3 regions of the Streptomyces sp. NPDC048257 genome follow, and region 3 is predicted to be linked to each of the others. Evidence: riboswitches for the same ligand, from Rfam matches in the RefSeq annotation. Region 3 holds a riboswitch; each other region holds the start of a gene.

Region 1 (3,865 bases), on a different contig from region 3:
ACGCGCCCAACAACGCGGTGCTCTCGGTGGTCGGCGACATCGACCCCGAGCAGACCCTCGCCTGGGTGGAGAAGTACTTCGGGACCATCCCTGCGCACGACGGCAAGCAGCCGCCCCGCGACGGCTCGCTGCCCGACACCATCGGGGAACAGCTGCGCGAGGAGATCGTCGAGGAGGTCCCGGCGCGTGCGCTGATGGCCGCCTACCGGCTGCCGCACGACGGCACCCGCGAGTGCGACGCCGCCGACGTGGCGCTGACCATCCTGGGCGGCGGGGAGTCCTCGCTGCTGCACAACCGGCTGGTACGCCGCGACCAGACGGCCGTCGCGGCCGGCTTCGGCATGCTGCGCCTGGCCGGCGCGCCCTCCCTGGGCTGGCTGGACGTCAAGACCTCCAGCGGGGTCGAGATCCCCGCCATCGAGGCGGCCGTGGACGAGGAGCTCGCGCGGTTCGCCGCCGAGGGCCCGACGGCCGAGGAGATGGAGCGCGCCCAGGCACAGCTCGAGCGCGAGTGGCTGGACCGGCTGAGCACGGTGGCCGGACGCGCCGACGAACTGTGCCGCTTCGCGGTGCTGTTCGGCGACCCGCAGCTGGCGCTGACCGCCGTCCAGCGCGTCCTCGACATCACCGCCGAGGAGGTGCAGGCCGTGGCCGCGGCCCGTCTGCGCCCGGACAACCGCGCGGTGCTCGTCTACGAGCCGCTCGCAGCCGACGAGAACGACGAGAACGACGAGTCCGACCAGCACGGCGAGTCCGACGAGAACGAGGGGGCGGAGCAGTGAGCGACACCGCAGCCGTCACGATGACCTTCCACCCGCGCCCGCAGGCCGGCGAGCCGCAGCCGTGGGCCTTCCCGGCCCCCGACCGCGGCCGGCTGTCCAACGGGCTGACCCTGCTGCGCTGCCACCGGCCGGGCCAGCAGGTCGTCGCGGTCGAGGTCAACCTCGCCGCCCCGCTCGACGCCGAGCCCGAGGGCCTGGACGGCGTGGCGACCATCATGGCGCGGGCGCTCTCCGAGGGCACCGACAAGCACTCCGCCGAGGAGTTCGCAGCCGAGCTGGAGCGCTGCGGCGCCACCCTCGACGCGCACGCCGACCACCCGGGCATCCGGGTCTCGCTGGAGGTCCCGGCCTCCCGGCTGGCCAAGGCGATGGGTCTGCTCGCCGAGGCGCTCCGCGCCCCGGCCTTCTCCGACGCCGAGGTCGACCGGCTGGTGCGCAACCGGCTCGACGAGATCCCGCACGAGCTGGCCAACCCGCAGCGCCGTGCCGCCAAGCAGCTCTCCAAGGAGCTCTTCCCGGCCACCCTGCGGATGTCCCGGCCGCGCCAGGGCACCGAGGAGACGGTCGCCCGGATCGACTCCGCCGCCGTACGCGCCTTCTACGAGGCTCACGTACGCCCCGCCACCGCCACCGCGGTGGTCGTCGGCGACCTGACCGGCATCGACCTGGACGCCGTGCTGGCGGACACCCTGGGTGCCTGGACGGGCAACACCGCCGCGGCACTGCCGGTGCCGCCGGTGACCGCGGACGACACCGGCCGCGTGGTCATCGTGGACCGCCCCGGCGCGGTCCAGACGCAGCTGCTGATCGGCCGGATCGGGGCGGACCGCCACGACCGGCTGTGGGCGGCCCAGGTGCTCGGCACGTACTGCCTGGGCGGCACCCTCACCTCCCGCCTGGACAAGGTGCTGCGCGAGGAGAAGGGGTACACCTACGGCGTGCGCGCCTTCGGCCAGGTGCTGCGCTCCACCGCGGACGGCAAGGGCGCCTCGATGCTCGCCATCAGCGGCTCGGTGGACACCCCGAACACCGGACCGGCGCTGGAGGACCTCTGGAAGGTGCTGCGCACCCTCGCGGAGGGCGGTCTGACCGACGCGGAACGCGATGTCGCCGTACAGAACTTGGTGGGCGTGGCCCCGCTGAAGTTCGAGACGGCGGCCTCGGTCGCGGGCACCCTGGCCGACCAGGTCGAGCAGGAGCTGCCGGACGACTACCAGGCGCAGTTGTACGCCCAGCTGGCGGAAACCGGCACGGTGGAGGCGACTTCGGCGGTCGTGAAGGCCTTCCCGGCGGACCGGCTGGTCACCGTCCTGGTGGGCGACGCGGCGCTGATCGAGGAGCCCGTACGGGCCCTCGGGATCGGCGAGGTCACGGTCGTCTCCAACTGACGCTCGGGTGACGGCCCCTTGAGGGCCGGCCGAAGGTTTCGGCAAGGGGTTCTGGTGACTTGTTCACCAGAACCCCTTTTGTCCGTTTAGTGGTGAGGTTGCTTTTATGTGGTGTGGCGTACGCAACAAAAAGCCGCGTCTGTTTGGCGATTGACTGATGATCCGCCTAGCGTCGGCCGTGCTGTTCGTCAGTCGTGCCCGCCGCACCCGCGGCACCGGACAGCGATCGCCGAGTCCCCGTCAGGCGCGAGCCTGGGGAGCCGGGGACCCACATGTGTCCCTGGGGTGAATCGGACCCCCTCGCAAGAGGAGGCCCGTAGGAGACCTTCCTGCTCCGAACCCGTCAGCTAACCCGGTAGGCGAGAAGGAAGGAAAGGATCAAACCCTTCATGGCGTTTGGCAGTCGTCCCGCTGGCTCCGGTAAGCACCGTGGTTCCAGCCGTCTGAGCCGCAAGACCGCCGGTTACGCCGGTATCGCCGCGATCGCCACCACGGGTGTCGTCGGCTCCCTCGCCGCCCCGGCCTTCGCCGCGGACAACCACAGCAGCAACCTCGGCCAGGACGGCGGCCTGGGCGCCGTGGTCGTCGCCGAGGACCTCGCCGGCGACATTGCCGACCAGGCCGACGCCCAGCACCGCGCCGCCGAGAAGGCCGCCGCCAAGGCGCAGGCCGAGGCCGACGCGAAGCAGCGGGCCGCGGAGGGCAAGCGCCTCGCCGAGGCCAAGGCGAAGGCCGAGCGCGAGGCCGCCGAGCGTGCGGCCCGCGAGGAGGAGCGCAAGCGCCTCAACACGTTCGTCGCCCCGGTGGACGGCTCGTACGTCAGCACGCAGTACCACGCGGGCGGCGGCATGTGGTCCTCCGGCAGCCACACGGGCATCGACTTCCACGCCGCCTCCGGCTCCTCGGTCCACGCGGTGGGCGTCGGCACCGTCGTCGAGGCCGGCTGGGGTGGCGCGTACGGCAACAACGTCGTGATCAAGCACAACGACGGTACGTACACCCAGTACGGGCACATGACCTCGCTCGACGTCTCCGTCGGCCAGCAGGTCACCCCCGGCCAGCAGATCGGCCTGTCGGGCTCCACCGGCAACTCCAGCGGCCCGCACCTGCACTTCGAGGCCCGCACGGGCTCGCAGTACGGCTCGGACATCGACCCGGTCGCGTACCTGCGCTCGCACGGCGTCGACCTCTGACCCTGCTTCGCCGCACCGCTTCACCGAAGACCCCGGCTCCCCGAGCCGGGGTCTTTGTGTTGTGCTGTTACGCCCCTGTGCAGATGTTTCGTATTTCCGGCGGCTCTCGGAAATCATCGTGTGTTGCAATAGAGTCGCAGTACGCGCGCTGGTGCGCGTAAAGAGGCTGGCAGTCGGAAATAGGCGGAGGTTCGGTCTTGCGTATTCCTGCGCACGCGGTATGCACAGCAATCCGCGACGACATCGTCTCCGGGGTCTTCGAGCCCGGCGGCCGGCTGACCGAGGAGGTGCTGGCCCGCCGGTACGGGGTCTCGCGCGTCCCGGTCCGCGAGGCGCTGCGGACGCTGCAGTCCGAGGGGTTCGTGACCACGCGGCGCCATGCCGGAGCCTGCGTGGCCGAGCCGACCGAGCAGGAGGCCGCGGACCTGCTGGAGCTGCGGATGCTCCTGGAGCCCCTGGCGGCCGCCAGGGCCGCCCGGCGGCGCACCGACGCGCACCTCAA
Region 2 (3,865 bases), on a different contig from region 3:
GCTGGAGTGGCCCATCCAGGTCAGCCGCAGGCCGCTCGCGGGCGGCTTCGCCAGGTCCGCGAGGGTCGTCGGGTGGACGGGCATCGGCGCGGCGGGGCTGCGCCGGACCCGCTGCTCGCGGTGGAAGTAGATCTTGGCGAACTCCGTCATCGAACCCGAGGGCCTGTTCCGGGCCCCGACCGGGTTCTGGAAGACGCCGTCGGCGAAGTTCGGCGAACGGTGGATCCGCTCCAGCCGGGCACCGGACGGGTCCGCACCGAAGGCTTCGGGCCGCAGGGCGCGCAGCCGCGGACGCAGGGGACGGGAGCCGGTCAAAGCGCCTCCAGGGAGGGTGGGGTCAGGATGGTCGTATCTCTACGACCATCCCAACGCACACCGGCCCCGAAGGATTCCGCTTGCGGCCCCCGCGACCGCGGCAGGGACTACGACCGGGACCGGAGCGGCAGCAGGTCCGGCCGCTTCGCCTCGACGTGGTCCCCGGAGGACTCCCCGCGCAGCCGCCGGCCGATCCACGGTACGAGGTGCTCGCGCGCCCACTGGATGTTGTCCCGGGTCACGTCCACCGAGCCGCGCGGCCGCTGCGGGGGCCACGGCTGGTCGGGGTCGGTCGGCACGTCCAGCCCGAGCACCTGGGCGGCGCGCAGCGCGACCCGGGTGTGACCCTCGGGCGAGAGGTGCAGCCGGTCCGTGTCCCACGCCCGCCGGTCCTGTACGGATCTCAGCGACCAGAGGTCGAGCACCGGGCAGTCGTAGCGGTCGGCGATGGCGCGGACGTGCGCGCTGTACGTCGCGACCTTGCCGCGGAGGTGCTTGAGCACCGGTACGCCCCGGGTGTCGAAGCCCGTGGTGATCATGACCTGGCCCACGGACGCGGCGAGGTCGGCCACGGCCGCCTCGAAGCGCTCGGCCACGTCGTCCGGGTCGGTGCCGGGCCGGATGATGTCGTTGCCGCCCGCGCAGAAGGTCACCAGATCGGGTGCGAGGGCCTTGGCCCTCGGAAGCTGGTCGGCCACGATCTGGTCGAGGAGCTTCCCCCGCACCGCCAGATTCGCGTACCGGAAGTCGTGCTCTTCGCGCTGATCGGCCAGGAGCACGGCGAGCCGGTCCGCCCAGCCGAGATAGAAATCCCCGGGTCCCGGGTCCCCCACGCCTTCGGTGAAGCTGTCCCCGATCGCCGCGTACGAGCCGATGGTCTTGAGTTTCGTCGTCGTCGCTGCCACGGGACACCATCCTTCACTCCCGCAAGCAACCTACGCCAACGTAATAGGGGGTTGACGGACCGTGATCTCTACCACGCGGGGGATAAGGAATAAGTACACATGAGGCCGGGACCCCCCTCGGGTCCCGGCCTCACGCGGGTCGGTGCTCCGACGGCGGGTGCCGTCAGAGGCTCGCGCCCTTCGAGCGGAGGTAGGCGATCGGGTCCAGGTCGGAGCCGTAGGACGGGCTCGTGCGGATCTCGAAGTGGAGGTGCGGGCCGGTCGAGTTGCCGGTGGAGCCGGAGAGGCCGATGGACTGGCCGGCGGTGACGCTCTGGCCGGAGGAGACGGAGAGCTGGGACAGGTGGGCGTACTGGGAGTACTTGCCGTCCGCGTGCCGGATGACGACCTCGTTGCCGTACGAGCCGCTCCAGCCGGCGGAGACCACGGTGCCCGCGCCGACGGCCCTGACGCTGGTGCCGGAGCTCGCGATGAAGTCGACGCCGGTGTGGTAACCGGAGGACCACATGGCGCCCGCGACCTTGTACTGGGTGGAGATCCCACCGCTGACCGGGGCCACGAAGCCGGCGGCCGACTGCGGCGCGGCGGGGGCCTCGGCCGGAGCCTGGGGGGCGGACTCCCGCTGCGCCGGGGCGGCCTTCCCGGTCTGCTTGCGGACGGACGGGGCGGACTTCTCGGGCGCGGCCTTCGCGGCCGGCTTGGCGTCGGCCTCGGGGGCGGCGCCGGACGGAGCCGCCTCGCCCGGAGCGCCGAGGGTCAGCTCCAGACCCGGGTGGATCAGCGACGGGTCGGTGCCGACGGCCTCGCGGTTGTCGGCGTACAGCTGCTCCCAGCCGCCGGACAGGTGGCGCTCAGCGGCGATCTTGGAGAGGTAGTCGCCCGGCACGACCGTGTAGACGGTCGGCGCGGCCTGCACGGCGGCGACGGGGGCCGCCTGCAGCGCGACGGGGACCTGCGGAGCCACCGCGGGGGCCACGGCGGTCGCGGCGGCCGGGGCACCGGCCGCGTGGGCGCCGGCGGCACCGATCAGCGGCAGCGCGAGGGCCGCGCCACCGGTTCCGGCGACGGCGAAACCGCGCGAAAGGGAAAGGGACTTGGGACGGCGGTGCTTACCCTTTGCAGGCATGACGAATTCCTCTCCGGCGCCTGCGAGGTGAGCTGTCGGGTTCGGACTGGAGATGTCCGGCCGTACATGTACGGGACATGAACGGCTTCACCCCGAGCCGTCCCGGCGAAAAGATCTCCGGGACAGCGGCTTACCTGGTTCCCCCGCTCCTGCCGCGCGAATAGGTCGGGTGCGGTTTCCGGGAGGCGGCAGGATTTGGCGGTCCACCCGGATCGATCGCGAAGGTAATCCCTTGCGGCCACACGGAACAAGCCACGAATTCCCTGACGGAATCACAGGTATGAGGGATCGAAGGAATTACGGTCACCCTCCGTCCATTCCGCACCGTCAACAACCGCTCCGACGGGGCCATTCGCCTTTAGCGATCAGGCACTCACGGTCACCGTATGATCTGGCTCACGGGGACGTGCCCGATCTCGCCTCCGGATATGGCAAGTTGGCGCCAAACAGTGTAATTCGGACAGAGGGCCCACGACGTGGCGGAGGAGTTGCTTTGACCCAGCAGATACAGGAGCCGGAGCTGACCGGGGTGCGCAATTTCCGCGATGTAGGCGGATTGCCGACTTCCGATGGCCGAACGGTCATGACGGGACGACTGTTCCGAAGCGGACATCTGGCACATGCCACCGAAAGCGATGCACAGTTCCTCGTGTCGCTCGGGCTCCACACCATCTTCGACTTCCGCAACAACGCCGACCACGCGCTGGAGGGGCCGGACGTCGAACTGCCCGGCGTCCGGAACGTCAACATCCCGCTCTCCGACCCGGCCGACGGACGGGAGTTCTGGCGGCTGGTCCGCGACGGCGACCTCGTCCAGCTCCGTTCGATCCTGGGCGACGGCAAGGCCGCGGCCCGGATGTCGGACTCGTACCGCGGGATCATCCGGCACCGCACCGCCGAGCACAGCCGGGTCGTCCACGCCCTCGCCGAGGACAGCGTCCCCGCCCTCATGCACTGTGCGGCCGGCAAGGACCGGGCCGGTCTGTCGATCGCCGTCACCCTGCTCGCGCTGGGCGTCGAGCGCGAGGCGATCGTGACGGACTACCTGGAGTCGAACGCCCCGCACCGCCGCTACCGCGTACGCCGCAGCGACGAGTCGGCGGGCGCCCGCTCCCCCGAGGTGATGGACTTGCTCTCGCCGCTCTTCGACGCCCGCGCCGAGTACCTGCTGGCCGCCTTCGACACCATCGACGAGATCTGGGGCGGGGTGGACCGCTATCTGGCGCAGGGCCTCGGGCTGACGCCCGAGACCCTCGGCCGGCTGCGGGACCGGCTCCTGCTCTGACACCCCGGGGGACCGTTCCCCCACTGGGTCGGCGGGCCGTCAGCGCGTGGCGACGGCCTGCTTCACCAGCGTCCTGCCGAAGTCCCAGATCAGCCCGGACCCGCCGTGCGCCTCGTCCATGACCTCGCGGAAGGCGCCGACGAACCGGTCCACGTCCCGCTCGTCCACGATCAGCGGCGGGATCAGCTTGATCACCTCCAGGTGGTCCCCGGAGACCTGGGTGAGGATCCGGTG
Region 3 (3,865 bases):
TCCCCATCTACGCCATCTGCGAGATGCTCGGCGTACCGCGCGAGGACCAGGACGACTTCCGCGACTGGGCCGGCATGATGATCCGCCACGGCGGCGGACCGCGCGGCGGGGTCGCCCGGTCGGTCAAGCAGATGCGGACCTATCTCGGTGAACTCATTCACCGCAAAAGGGATGATCTGGGCGACGACCTGATCTCCGACCTGATCCGGGCGAGCGATCGCGGCGACCATCTGACCGAGGGCGAGGCCACCGCCATGGCCTTCATCCTGCTCTTCGCCGGCTTCGAGACCACCGTGAACCTCATCGGCAACGGGGTCCACTCCCTCTTCATGAACCCCCACCAGCGCGAGCGCCTCCAGCTCTCCCTCGCCGCCGGCGAGAGCGGACTGCTGGCCACCGGGGTCGAGGAACTGCTGCGCTACGACGGCCCCGTGGAGCTGGCGACCTGGCGGTTCGCCACCGAGCCGCTGACCCTCGGCGGCATGCACGTCGACGTCGGCGATCCGGTCCTGGTCGTCCTCGCGGCCGCCGACCGGGATCCCGAGCGGTTCGCCGACCCGGACACCCTCGACCTCTCCCGGACCGACAACCAGCACCTCGGGTACGGACACGGCATCCACTACTGTGTGGGCGCCCCGCTCGCCCGGCTCGAGGGACAGACCGCGCTCGCGACCCTGCTGACCCGTCTGCCCGATCTGGAGCTCGCCGTTCCGCCCCAAGACCTGCGCTGGCGTGGGGGGTTGATCATGCGAGGGCTGCGTACTCTTCCCGTTCGCTTCACGGCTCAAAACACTTAAGCGGAATCTGATTAAAAGTCAGATCCAGCTTGAACTTGTGACAATCGTTCGAAGGCCGCTAGGTTCTGCCGTTACCCCGCTGTTATGCGAAAGGTGCACCTACATGCGTTCCGGGAACGGCCGTCACAGACGCCCCCGCCAGGTCCCCGCGCTGGTCGTCACAGCCGGAGTCACTGGCTCCGCGTTGGCTCTGCCGCTGTTGGCGGCAACCAGCGCCACCGCCGCCGACACGTCCACATGGGACAAGGTCGCCGAGTGCGAGAGCGGTGGCTCCTGGAGCGCCAACTTCGGCAGCGGCGCGTACGGCGGACTGCAGTTCACCCAGGAGCAGTGGCAGGGCGCCGGCGGGCTCGACTTCGCCGAGCGCCCCGACCTGGCGAGCCGGTCCCAGCAGATCGCCGTGGCCGAGCGGGTGCTGGCCTCGCAGGGTCCGCAGGCGTGGCCGCTGTGCGCGGCCTCGGCCGGACTGGACGGGAAGAGCCCCGCCGCGCAGGTGGACCCCGGTCTGCCCGGCGGCGGCAAGGGCCCGCTCGCCCCCACGCAGTCCCGCCCGGACGACAGCGTTCCGTCCACCGCGGGCGAGAAGCCGTCCACGGACTACGGTTCGCCGACGCCGACCCCGGGTCCGTCGGACACCCCGTTCCTCATCCCCGACGCCCCGTCCGTCGGACTGCCCGTCATGCCCGCACCGGACATCCCGACGACGCCCCCCGTCGACCCGACGGCGCCGGCCCAGCCGGGCGACCCGGCCACCACGCCGGCCCCCGTCGACCCGACGGCTCCGACGCTGCCGGTGGACCCGACCGCGCCCACGACCCCGCCCGCGACGCCCGGCCTGCCCCCGGTCGACCCGACGGCCCCCGCGGCCCCGGGGACCCCCGGGACCCCGGAGGACCCGGCCACCACTCCCGTCGAGGGCAGCGGCAAGCACCGCGGCGCCCCGGCGGCCGAGCCGGCGGCGCCCTCTGACGCCCCGTCGAGCCCCACGTACACGGTCCAGGCGGGCGACAGCCTGGCCACCATCGCGGTTGCCAAGGGCGTAAAGGGGGGCTGGAACGGTCTCTACGAGGCCAACGAGCAGGTCATCGGCGAGGACGCCGATCTGATCAAGCCCGGCCAGAACCTGGATCTAACCGTCCAATAGGGACAGTTCAGTTATCCGGTAAGAGTTGAATGTCGCTTTTCGGCAAGTGAGACATGCGTCTCTTCCGGTCAACTGGCGTGTCTCGCCCCGGGGCTTCCGCAAACCCCGGCCTCACCTGCGCAAACACCCCCTGGAGGGACGCAAGTAGGGGCCCTCTCTCCCCGATGTCGCTCGTTGAACATCGGGGAGAGACCTGTCTACCTTCTGAATCGCTCGCCACCGCGGGCTCCTTCGACCGCATCGCCGAATCCTGCCGGCGGACGGGGGGAACAGTCGTCGCGTCAAGCGCCGAAGGCAGGAGCGGGGGAACCAAGGTAGGTGCCGGGAGCGGCCGTTGAGAGACGGTCACGCCACCGGCTTGGGGTTAAGACGTGCGCTAGGTCGCACGGCCGGGCAACTCACTCGCCCGAACCCGACAGCTCACCTCGTAGGCGTCGGTGAGGAGAAACTCCATGCTGCTTTCCGGCAAGGGCAAGCACCGTCGCGGTACTGCCATCCAGCGGTCCGTCCGCATCGCAACGCTCGCCGGTGTCGCCGGTGTGGCCGTGGCCGCCCCCCTGATGGCCGCGGGCACCGCCAGCGCCGCCACCGGTTCCGAGTGGGACAAGGTCGCGCAGTGCGAGTCCGGTGGCAACTGGGCCATCAACACGGGCAACGGCTACTACGGCGGCCTGCAGTTCTCGTCCTCCACGTGGGCCGGGTTCGGCGGCAAGTCGTACGCCCCGCAGGCCAACCAGGCCTCCAAGGCGCAGCAGATAGCCGTCGCGGAGAAGGTCCTCAAGAGCCAGGGCAAGGGTGCCTGGCCGTCCTGCGGCAAGGGCCTGTCGAACTCCTCGTACACCGGTGGCGGCACCGAGACCAAGCCGCAGCCGAAGCCGAAGACCGAGACGAAGGCCGCACCGAAGGCCGCGCCGAAGAAGGAGACCAAGCGCGCCGAGGCTCCGGTCACCCGCTCCGAGCGCACCGAGGCTCCGTCCGCGCCGAAGACCGGCAACGGCTCGTACGAGGTCAAGGCGGGCGACACGCTGGGCACCATCGCCGAGGTCAACGGCGTCAAGGGCGGCTGGGAGAAGCTCTTCGAGCTGAACAAGGACATCGTCTCGGACGCCGACCTGATCTTCCCGGGCCAGAAGCTGAAGCTCAGCTGAACACTGCGGCAAAAGCCGCAAAACCCTGCGCGCGACGTCCTCTGACCGTGTGCAGGATTCCATCGCCCGGCGCGTGCCCCACGCGCCGGGCGGTGCTGTTCGTGGCCGCCGAAGGCCGATGATCAAGCGACCTATGTCCCGGAAGAGGGGTATTCGGTCCCTTTTTCGTCCCAGGGTCCGGGCGGTCGGACGGTCGAGTGCCCGGAGCCGGTTAGGCTCTAAGCGGCAAGGCCATCCCACGGCCTGACACGCCACCGCACACCCAGCGTCACATCCCAGAAGGAGATGCTCGTGCCGTCCATCGACGTCGTCGTAGCCCGGGAAATCCTGGACTCCCGAGGCAACCCCACGGTCGAGGTCGAGGTGGGCCTCGACGATGGCAGCACCGGCCGTGCTGCAGTTCCGTCCGGCGCCTCCACCGGTGCATTCGAGGCCATCGAGCTCCGTGACGGTGACCCCGACCGCTACTTCGGCAAGGGTGTCGAGAAGGCCGTCCTCGCCGTCATCGAGCAGATCGGCCCGGAGCTCGTCGGCTACGACGCCACCGAGCAGCGGCTGATCGACCAGGCCATGTTCGACCTGGACGCCACCGACAACAAGGGCTCGCTCGGCGCCAACGCCATCCTCGGCGTCTCCCTGGCCGTCGCGCACGCCGCGTCCGAGGCCTCGGACCTTCCGCTCTTCCGCTACCTCGGCGGTCCGAACGCGCACCTGCTGCCCGTTCCGATGATGAACATCCTCAACGGTGGGTCGCACGCCGACTCCAACGTCGACAT

What was found. Region 3 has a riboswitch for cyclic di-AMP ahead of ACGFZK_RS23795 (transglycosylase family protein). Riboswitches for the same ligand answer to the same signal wherever they lie in the genome.
Region 1: another riboswitch for cyclic di-AMP. It lies ahead of ACGFZK_RS29965 (M23 family metallopeptidase); the one in region 3 lies ahead of ACGFZK_RS23795 (transglycosylase family protein).
Region 2: another riboswitch for cyclic di-AMP. It lies ahead of ACGFZK_RS06210 (LysM peptidoglycan-binding domain-containing M23 family metallopeptidase); the one in region 3 lies ahead of ACGFZK_RS23795 (transglycosylase family protein).

The regions. Positions count from the first base shown of each region.
Region 1 is NZ_JBICZI010000022.1:41,888-45,752, forward strand. It holds gene ACGFZK_RS29955 (M16 family metallopeptidase) at 1-782, shown strand, start outside; gene ACGFZK_RS29960 (M16 family metallopeptidase) at 803-2,170, shown strand; cyclic di-AMP (ydaO/yuaA leader) riboswitch at 2,388-2,547, shown strand; gene ACGFZK_RS29965 (M23 family metallopeptidase) at 2,560-3,363, shown strand; gene ACGFZK_RS29970 (GntR family transcriptional regulator) at 3,561-3,865, shown strand, end outside.
Region 2 is NZ_JBICZI010000002.1:482,144-486,008, reverse strand. It holds gene ACGFZK_RS06220 (MBL fold metallo-hydrolase) at 1-315, opposite strand, end outside; gene ACGFZK_RS06215 (SGNH/GDSL hydrolase family protein) at 423-1,220, opposite strand; gene ACGFZK_RS06210 (LysM peptidoglycan-binding domain-containing M23 family metallopeptidase) at 1,384-2,346, opposite strand; cyclic di-AMP (ydaO/yuaA leader) riboswitch at 2,351-2,547, opposite strand; gene ACGFZK_RS06205 (tyrosine-protein phosphatase) at 2,840-3,631, shown strand; gene ACGFZK_RS06200 (aspartate aminotransferase family protein) at 3,671-3,865, opposite strand, start outside.
Region 3 is NZ_JBICZI010000013.1:68,544-72,408, reverse strand. It holds gene ACGFZK_RS23805 (cytochrome P450) at 1-797, shown strand, start outside; gene ACGFZK_RS23800 (transglycosylase family protein) at 901-1,941, shown strand; cyclic di-AMP (ydaO/yuaA leader) riboswitch at 2,218-2,390, shown strand; gene ACGFZK_RS23795 (transglycosylase family protein) at 2,394-3,089, shown strand; gene eno (phosphopyruvate hydratase) at 3,375-3,865, shown strand, end outside.